Regions from separate parts of the Terribacillus sp. DMT04 genome, predicted to be linked through region 3. Evidence: predicted binding sites of a transcription regulator. Region 3 holds the regulator's gene; each other region holds the start of a gene.

The links. The regulator LexA, encoded in region 3, represses DNA repair genes until DNA is damaged. The targets are predictions, from matches to a motif close to CGAACATATGTTCG.
Region 1: a site for LexA is predicted at 1,873-1,886, ahead of addB (helicase-exonuclease AddAB subunit AddB). Genes of this name have one in related genera too.
Region 2: a site for LexA is predicted at 1,540-1,553, ahead of KS242_RS17105 (Y-family DNA polymerase). Genes of this name have one in related genera too.

Annotation. Positions count from the first base shown of each region.
Region 1 covers NZ_CP077639.1:1,070,515-1,073,803, forward strand. The annotation lists gene KS242_RS05760 (YhjD family protein) at 1-246, opposite strand, end outside; gene KS242_RS05765 (TVP38/TMEM64 family protein) at 446-1,093, shown strand; gene lepB (signal peptidase I) at 1,148-1,690, shown strand; gene addB (helicase-exonuclease AddAB subunit AddB) at 1,961-3,289, shown strand, end outside.
Region 2 covers NZ_CP077639.1:3,339,158-3,342,446, forward strand. The annotation lists gene KS242_RS17100 (MATE family efflux transporter) at 1-261, shown strand, start outside; gene KS242_RS17105 (Y-family DNA polymerase) at 264-1,520, opposite strand; gene KS242_RS17110 (hypothetical protein) at 1,717-1,890, shown strand; gene KS242_RS17115 (6-phospho-beta-glucosidase) at 2,311-3,289, opposite strand, start outside.
Region 3 covers NZ_CP077639.1:1,590,240-1,593,528, forward strand. The annotation lists gene KS242_RS08460 (hypothetical protein) at 668-850, shown strand; gene KS242_RS08465 (DUF2188 domain-containing protein) at 899-1,120, opposite strand; gene lexA (transcriptional repressor LexA) at 1,678-2,307, opposite strand; gene KS242_RS08475 (YneB family resolvase-like protein) at 2,601-3,260, shown strand.

The DNA of each region.
Region 1 (3,289 bases), 520 kb from region 3:
AGTAAAAGCATCATTTTTTTCAGCTGTCACGATTTGCATATTACATGCTCGGAGTTTGGAACGCAGCTGTCGGCGCTCCTCTAAAGCTGCTTTCTCCAAAGACTGTAATGTATGCAGCAGATAGGCCTTAATTTTGTGCTTTCCTTCCTCTACAATCTGGATGTCCTGCTGCAGAACAACAATGGCCATAGATAAAAACAGAAACCGTGATCCCAGCCTGTATTCCGACTCACTAAGACAACGCATTGCCTTCCCTCCCTATTACGAACATATGTTCCATTATACCCGATTGCTTGTAAAGTGAAAACAGGATTATATCGGTAATTTATAATTGATTATCCAAATGCAGGAAAAGAAGGGATGATCCAGCAGACTTTGCATGCTTGGACTTTTCGTATAGAATGGAAAAAAAGATGTTTTTTGCAGGGAATAGGAGAATGGTTAGATGCTCTTAGGCTTTAGTTGGAACGATGTTATGGAAATGTTCCGCAATGGAACATGGGACGATTACGTAAGGTCCCTGTTAGATAAATATGAAAATTTGGGTCCTATACCCGGCATTGCACTTCCCTACTTGGAGAGTTTTCTGCCATTTCTGCCGCTCGTTGTATTCGTCTTAACTAATACAGTGGCATACGGTCTGCTATGGGGCTTTCTATATTCCTGGATTGGTACATCACTTGGCGCAATCTCGGTGTTTTGGCTGATTCGGCGATACCGTCATACACGTATGATCAATTGGCTGCGGAATAATAAGCAAGTAAAGAAAATAACCGAGTGGCTAGACCGTCATGGCTTTGGTCCGCTCTTTATACTGTTATGCTTCCCATTCTCGCCTTCCGCTATCATTAATGTAGTAGCTGGATTATCGAGAGTCAGTCTGCAGCAATTTGTACTGGCGGTTATTCTCGGTAAAGCATTGATGATTTTCTCAATTGCTTATGTAGGGGACAGCCTGAGTTCGTTTGCTGAAAATCCAATAAAAGCTGTTGTTGTAGCGGGAGCGATTATCCTCTTCTGGATAATCGGAAAGTATGTGGAAACGAGATTGAAGAAGAAAAGCAAAAAACTAGAGCAGTCTCATAAGGATTAAAGCATCCTAGCTCGGGGTAAAGTGTTGCAAAACACTTACACCGGAGGAAAACACATGAAAAAGACAAAGCGCTGGAAGTGGTTCCTCTCTTTAGGCGGTATATTGCTTGTGTTCTTCTTTGCTAGAGAATTAATATTTGCGGATTACCGTGTGGACGGACAGTCAATGGAGCCTACCTTGCAGGATGGAAACTTCCTAATGGTAAATAAATTCATGGATGATGCATCCAGTATTCAACGTTTTGATGTCATCGTATTTCATGCAACAAAAGAAGAAGACTATGTAAAGCGAGTCATCGGAATGCCGGGAGATACAGTCGAAGTTCATAATGATCAATTGTTTGTCAATGGTGTATACAGACCCGAACATTACTTGGAAAATTATCGAGATAAAGTTGATGGTCCGCTAACCAGAGATTTTACACTGGAAGAAGTTACGGAGCAAGAAACAGTTCCAGAAGGTATGCTGTTTGTTATGGGTGATAACCGCAGAGATAGCCTGGACAGCCGCTCATTCGGCTTTATACCAATTGAAAAAGTCGTCGGAAAAGTTGACGCCCAGTTTTGGCCAATGTCAGCATCAGGACTTAGTAATTAGAGATTGTAACGCCAGAATCTTAACAAACGAAAAGCCGAGCAATTCTGAGGTATGGTTCCCAGAATTGCTTCGGCTTTTTTAGCTGGACTGCCGGAGGGGAGTTATACCTAAGATGTAATTCTCTACTTAATCGCCATTAAGTTAATTGAGCGTTTTATGCCACTGCTTCCAGTAAATGCAAGCGAACAAACGTGCTTATCTTTTTTCCTTTGCTGCACGTATCGTGGTAAAATAAGAATATTAGATTGGAAGACAGGAGTGAAGCCTAGCATGGGTGTACGTTTTATAATTGGCCGGTCCGGAGCCGGCAAGACACGTGCTTGTCTGGATGAAATCGCAGACAAGCTGCAAACAGACCCAATGGGGCCGAATATATTCTATTTAGTGCCAGATCAAATGACTTTTCAGCAAGAGCAAGCGCTGATCAGACAAACTGGCGTAGAAGGAAGCATTCGGGCACAAGTTTATAGCTTATCCCGGCTGGCCTGGTATGTACTGCAGGAAACGGGCGGGGCAACGAAACAGTTTATTACCTCGACTGGTGTCCAAATGATGCTGCGTAAAATTACAGAGGAAAGAAAATCAGATTGGAATGTGTTTCAGAAGGCGATTGAGAAGAACGGCTTTATGGAACAGCTGGAGAACATGATTACGGAATTGAAGCGTTATCGCATAACACCTGAGCTGCTTCATGATCAGATTCGCGAGATGGAGCAGTTCCAGCAGCCCCATTCTAATGAAGGTTCACTTCGGGACAAGCTGGAAGATATCAGTTATATCTACGATAGACTTACTGCCCTTTTGCGGGATAAATATATTGACAGTGAAGATCAGCTGCATTTGCTGGCATCTAAAATACCGCTGTCCCGTTCCGTGAAGGATTCAGAAATATACTTGGATGGCTTCCATCAGTTCACCCCCCAAGAGCTAGAAGTGATTGGCAGCTTGATGACCGAGGCGAAACAGGTAACGGTGACACTGACATTAGACGGTGCGGATCGTGAGGATGTGGATGAACTGGATTTGTTCGCGCGCACACATGAGACATTTGTGCAGGTAAAGCAAACAGCACAAGAGCGAAATGTGCCAATTACCGCAATAGAGAAACTGGATCCAGCGGAAGGCCGTTTTGGTCATAATCCTGCTTTTCTCCATTTGGAAAAACATTTTGAGACACGTCCGGCTCCTGCTGTAAAAGAAGAAGTGCCGGTAACACTGGCACAAGCGGTCCACCCGCGAGCAGAGGTTGAAGGTGCAGCACAGGAGATTGTGACGCTTGTACGTGAAAAAGGCTATCGCTATCAAGACATCGCCTTACTGCTTAGACAAGCTGATGTATATCACGAATTAATTGAAACTGTATTTGCTGATTATCATATACCAGTATTTATTGACCAGAAGAAACCAATGATTCATCATCCGCTGCTTGAGCTTATTCGTTCTGGAATGGAAGTTGTGGATGGGAACTGGCGTTATGAAGCTGTGTTTCGTGTATTGAAGACAGGTCTCATTCCTAAATCTGATGACGAATACCCGCTAACAGAAGAAGCAATCGATGAACTAGAAAATTATTGTTTGGAATATGGAATTCGTTCTCGA
Region 2 (3,289 bases), 1.7 Mb from region 3:
TGGCTTGTTCTGTTTCCGCTTGTTGCTAGTCTTGGCCTTGTTTATTACGGTGTATTCACCGGCATGACAGAAGTAAGGTTCGTGCGTAATTCCATGATATTAGCAGTGCTGCTTTATCTGGCTGCACTATTCCTGTTTCAGCCGCTGGGCAACCATGGACTTTGGCTCGCTTTCCTGCTGTTCAGCCTTGGACGCTCTGTTTTTCTTATCCTTTATGTACCAAAGCTGCGCCGCCTGTTTAAACAAACGGCAGCAGCATAAACTCAAGCTTGGTGACCGCCAATTTTTGTACTGCGCTCAATTGTCATTCCGGCAGCTTTATAACTGCTGGCGCGCAGTATGGCAGTCGTTCCAAAGCGAGCGCGGATTTGATCCATTGCTTTGCTCAAATCTTTTTGCTTGCTTTTGTCCTCAAACAAGCTGAGCTGCGTTGCTTCCTCATTATATAAATTGGTCAGGGAGACAGACACACGTCTGACTTCGTGGCCTTTTTGGTAATTCTCATAAAATAACTCCAAGCACAACTTATACATATCCGTCGTCAAATTGGATGGACTGGTAAAAGAACGAGAGCGGCTGAATCCTCCGCCGTACTGACTTGCATATCCGACAGACAGGTGTACGGTATTGCCTTCCTTCTTATCTCTTCTTGCTCTCCTGCAAGCCTCTTCGCACAGCTCCAAAATGATTGTCGGGATTTCTTCCCCCTGATAATTGCGAAGCAAGGTAATGCCATGTCCATAGCTCTTCTGCTCTTGTTTAACAAAATCACCAAGCACTTCACTTTCATCAATTCCCCATGCATGCCAATACAACTGCTCTCCCATAACACCATACCGTTTTTTTAACTGTTCCAAAGAAGCATTTGCCAAATGGCCAAGTGTGACAATGCCCATTCTGTTTAAATTTCGCTGCATTCGGCGCCCTATTCCCCAAATATCTTGTATCGGAACAGGCCATAATAAGCGTGGAACATCTTGATAACGACAAACAGCTATGCCAGAAGCCTGCTTTTTTGCGTGAATATCCATGACAACTTTAGCGAGAAACTTATTATCCCCAATACCGATTGCTGCCGTAACGCCAAATTGCTCCAATATATCAGCTTGCAGCTTAGCTGCTGTTTCTTCTGCTGATCCGTGCAGCTGTTCCGTCCCATCAAGTGTTACCCAAAACTCATCGACCGAGTAGACGTGGATGGCCTCCATCGGTACATACTCGTGAACCAGCTCCGTAATCGCTACGGAAACTTCTAAATAGTCCTTCATATGCGCTTCTGCAATCACGATGTCCGGATCTTCCGGCAGTTCAAAATAACGACTTACATTACTAACACCATGCTTTTTCTTCAATGCAGGACTTGCTGCTAGTACAATACTGCCAGGCCGCTTCGTATCTCCGACTACCGCAAGCAATGTCGTCATCGGGTCCAAGCCGCGCTTCACACATTCTACACTGGCATAAAAACTCCGCATATCCACACATAGCAGCTCATGCTGCTGAAATCCGCTGTAATCCATTCTCTCCACCTCCAAAAAGGGAACAAATGTTCTTGTTAATAGCTTACTCGATTTCTGGCGGTTATAGTAGCTGTAATTTTTGGATAGAGAGGAAAATGAGGAAAGAGTCTGCTTCCAACAGCTGAAAATCATACTATATTTTGGTATTATAGTTATGTAATAGGTGTTTTTTGAATAATTAAGAGGTGGGTATTGGATGAAAAAATGGCTAACTTTATTCTATATAGCGGCATTTTTAGCAAGTGCTGAGCTTATCTATCAGTTCGTTCAAGAAGTCAGCATTAACTGGTTTTATTTCGTCATATTAATTAGTCAGATAGGTGCTATATATGCAGCAAAGAAAGAACAGAAAGAGCAAGTCGCCGAATAACGTAGGCATATGTAAATAGAGATTGGAACAAAATAAGATTACTCCATCTTAAAAGCGAACAATTAATACATCTTAATGCAGTCCTTTGACGGCTGCTGCCTTTCCAACTTTTGCTGTTACCATTGAGCAAGCCTAGCTTTTGATGCAAGACACCGACAAGAAAATCGCTTCATATTTTCGAGGAGTCTGTGTTCTAGCTCTACACTAGTGAAGATTTCCCATACACAAATCAGCGTAGGAAATACACGGAGACTCCCGCAGTGCGTTCTTTGCACAAGGTGGCTCCCCAGCCGCCCGCAGGAAAGCGGATTGTATTTCCGAAGCGGTGCTCTATCTAAGTATCTAGTGCGAAAAATCCAAACAACGCTGCAATTAACAGCAGTATTGTTTGGATTTTCATGCAACTATTTTTTATTCCTTTTATGCTTCTATCTTTTTAAAGAACTGCGGCAAATGCTCTTTATGTGCTTCCAGCATCTCATCCACAATTTTCTTCGCTGTCTCATCAGAAGGAACTAGCGGGTTGATTGTCATTGCCAGCAGCGCCGTATTGTAGTCACCTGTTACGGCAGCTTCTGCTCCAACACGCTCAAATGACTTTATTTGCTGAACGAGTCCGCGTACAGCAACAGGCAAGTCACCAATTCCGATAGGTTTTGGACCATCTTTTGTAATGACACTGTTGATTTCAATGGCTGAATCATTCGGAATGCTTTGAATCGCACCGTTATTCACTGTGTTCACTGTTTGGATATCGCGTTTGTCATTGTAAATCGAGTTGATTAAGCTGCAGGCTGCATCACTGTAGTATGCACCGCCGCGCTTGGACAGCTGTTCTGGTTTATGCGCCAAATTTGGATCTTTATAAAGCTCGAACAAGTCACGCTCTACGCCTTGCACAACCTCAGCACGAGTTCCTTCGCTATCCGCTGATTCCAGCTCCGCTTCCAGCATGCTGGATGTTTTATAATAATAACGGTGGTATGGACAAGGAATCGCCTTCAATCCTTTGATAAAACCCGGCTCCCAATCCATCGCTTTGATATTTTGCATCGTCATTTTATTCTCTTCGCTCGTCATTTTATCAAGCACTGTCTCTGTCACATTCTCGCCGTCCAAGTATACATTCAAACCAAATACCATGTGATTCAGCCCAGCAAAGTCAATATGCACACGATCACCATCTGCCCCGAGCAGCTCTGCTACTTGCATTTTCATCATAATCGGCACATTACATAAGCCAACGACTTTATTGATATTGGAATAGCGAAGCACTGCTTCTGTTACCATACCAGCTGGATTGGTGAAGTTAACGAGCCAAGCGTTCGGACACAACTCCTCCATATCCTTGCAGATATCAAGAATAACTGGAATAGTTCGCAAACCTTTGAACAAGCCG
Region 3 (3,289 bases):
CAGGTACATTTATTGCCTTAATCTTAATCTGCATTGTTATGATGAGACTAACAGATGATAAGAAAGATAAATAAGTAGCAAAGCAAAATCTATGAATGTTCCGCTGTAAGACGCGCAGCTTTCTTATCTTTTATTACTGTAACTAGCATATATATGTTAATCACGACAGCAATTGAAATCATTATTGTAAAGCTGTATGAAACGCTTATATGAAAAATGTTACTTACAACATTAAGTAAAGGGAAAATTATTAAGAAACTGAGAAAACGAGTCTTTCTCTTGGGATCTTCCCCTTCCAGTCGATGAGATTTTAAAAAGCTCAGTGACAGCCACGTGATAAACGGTAAATAGTGAACAAGTAAAATAATAATAAATAGGAGCAAATCGAAAACATCCTTCCAGCCGATCAGTTAATCCTTCGTTATTAGCTAATATTATCCAATTAACAATTATTAAAATTTTAACATAAGATTCCATAAATGTAATCAATAAATATATTCCAATATAAAAGGAAAAGTTGGATACTGATACTATGTCATTTGTCAAAAAGGTAATTGAAATTGTTGATTCAGAAGCAAAGGTGATAGGAAAGTCGAGTCCTGCTCGGATTTCTAGCAAAGTTACAGCATTAGCAGCATGCAATCTTTATTAGAAAGGATGCAAAATAATGAACAAAAGGAAGTTTCTTCAGGTACTGGCATTATCCATCATGATGGGGTCACTGCTGCTGTCTGTACTTTTATCATTTTTAACGGAGATACACCCTGATTACATAGATATACTTAAAATAGTTGCTTTGTGTGTTGCGCTGGGTGCGATGATTCTCTCATTTATCGTGAATGACAATTGACTGGTTCAGTAGAGAGGGAACGCAAAAAGCTACTGCGTTCCCTCTGGATTAGCCTCTCGGTGGAAATGGGTCGTTGCCATAAGAGTCGCGTTCTCTTATTTTTCCGTCTTTTCCGTGGATGAAATGCTCTCCTTCTCCTTTCTTCGCGGCTTCTTTCCCGTAACTCATGGCTTCCTTTTGCGTATCAAAATGAGCAGATGCTCTTTTCGCACCTTCTTTTTTCACCTGCCAATTGCCGTTCCCATCAGGTGTAGTATGATAATTCGCCATATTTTCACCTCCACTAGTTGTATACCACCAATGCATCAATTGAATTCCTCTTTTACATGCAGAAATAAATCTCTAAGGACTACCATGATGTATTTATCAACGACATAGCTAAAAGGGCATGAGTTACTTGCTTTATGAAAAATAAGAGCATAGCAAAAGGAGCTTTGGAAAACAGCTTTTGGAAGGTGACGCCAGGAATACTGCTAAGCGCACTCCGCACCGAAATGAAACTAGCGAATAGCAAAGAAGAGGAGCTTGCCTGGTAGGTAAGCTCCTCTTCATTTACACAGCTATTTTATCTTTCTTTAAGATAATAATCATCCGTATTATGCTCATTTTTGCGGTAGCTTCGTGTGTATCCGCATTTACATGTATCAGAAACACTATCAATCTTGTGGCGGCCTCTTATTTTGCAAACTAACTTGTAAATCAGCTTCACGATTCCACCTTCTTTCTAACATTTGGTTATTAAATCATATTCTAATATACCCAAAAAGTGTGTCGAAAATTGCTAGAAAGTATGTAAAATTTATGAAAAAAATCGGCCGAAACCGATTCTACTGAATAGAACGGTATAGGCCGATTACTTTACCGAGAATACTTACATTAGAAAGAATAATAGGATCCATTGTACTGTTCTCCGGCTGCAGGCGGATTTGGTTCTCTTCTTTGAAGAAACGTTTTACAGTTGCTTCATTGTCCTCTGTCATTGCCACAACAATTTCGCCGTTTTGAGCAGTCTGCTGCTGCTTCACAATAACCATGTCGCCATCTAATATGCCTGCTTCAATCATACTTTCTCCAACTACGACTAAGACGAAGATATTATCATCCGGGCCGACGAGATGATTCGGGACCGGCACATACTCTTCAATATTCTCCACTGCTGTAATAGGAATACCAGCAGTGACTTTACCAATTACTGGCGCATAGTTCGGTTCACCGTGAGGAATATCTGTCTGATCCCCGCTCTCAAGCGAGAGAACTTCAATAGCTCTGGGCTTCGTTGGGTCCCGGCGGATAAGTCCTTTTTTCTCCAAGCGGGAAAGATGGCCGTGTACGGTGGAGCTGGATGCCAGCCCGACTGCCTCACCGATTTCTCTAACGGATGGCGGATAGCCTTTATCTAGAACTTGCTCTTTTATGTAAGCTAAAATTGCTTCCTGTCTTTTCGATAGTTTCATCATGTATCGAACACCCCGTGCATATATTTTTATTACATACATTATATCATGATAGATTTCAATATACAAACATCCGTTCGAAAAAACCCCTTGACTAGAACCTGTGTTCGTATATAATGGAATTAACGATAAGAACGCTTGTTCCTAAATATCTATTTTATTTGGAGGAATCTACTATGTTAAAGAAACTATCAAAATCTGATTTGTTCTATTATGTATTATTCGGCTTCACGCTTTTCTTCCTATACTTTACACTTGTGATGAGTGTTTAATTAGCTGAATGAGAGGATACACCAATGAAAGCAGTTATCTATTGCAGAGTTAGTACAGAAAAAGACGAGCAGGCTAGCTCGATTGAACGGCAGCGTGAGGAGCTTATCAGTCTTGCTGCCACATCTAATATTGAGGTCATCGATATCATCGAAGAAAAACAGAGCGGATACGAGATTGAACGGCCCGGTATTTTTAAGATGCTAGATTTATTTACGGCTGGAGAAGCAGATTGCCTTTTAATCCAGGATGAAACACGACTGGGCAGGGGGAATACGAAGATTGCTCTGTTCCACCACCTCCAGAAGCTGGAGGTAATGGTCTATACATTAAATCAGCAAGGCGAATTTCAGCTGTCAGAATCGGATGGTATGGTACTTCGAATCGTAGGAATTGTAGAAGAATACCAGCGGAAGATTCACAATATGAAAATTAAAAGAGGCATGCGGCGCGCCATTGCCGGCGGTTATGATCCGAGTAAGAATCTGAGTAATCAGCAAGCTGCACCTGGCAGAGAACGAATTGAATTCCCGATTGAAGAAGTTGTACGGCTGCGTAACAACAAGCTGACGTTCCATGAAATCAGCTCTGTTCTGCGGGGGATGGGGTTTGCCGTTTCAAAAGCGACCGTACATAGAAGGTACCAGGAGTATGTTTCGCTTGAAACAGACGACACTAGCAGGTAACATAGTTTATGTTAACTTTAATGCTTAAA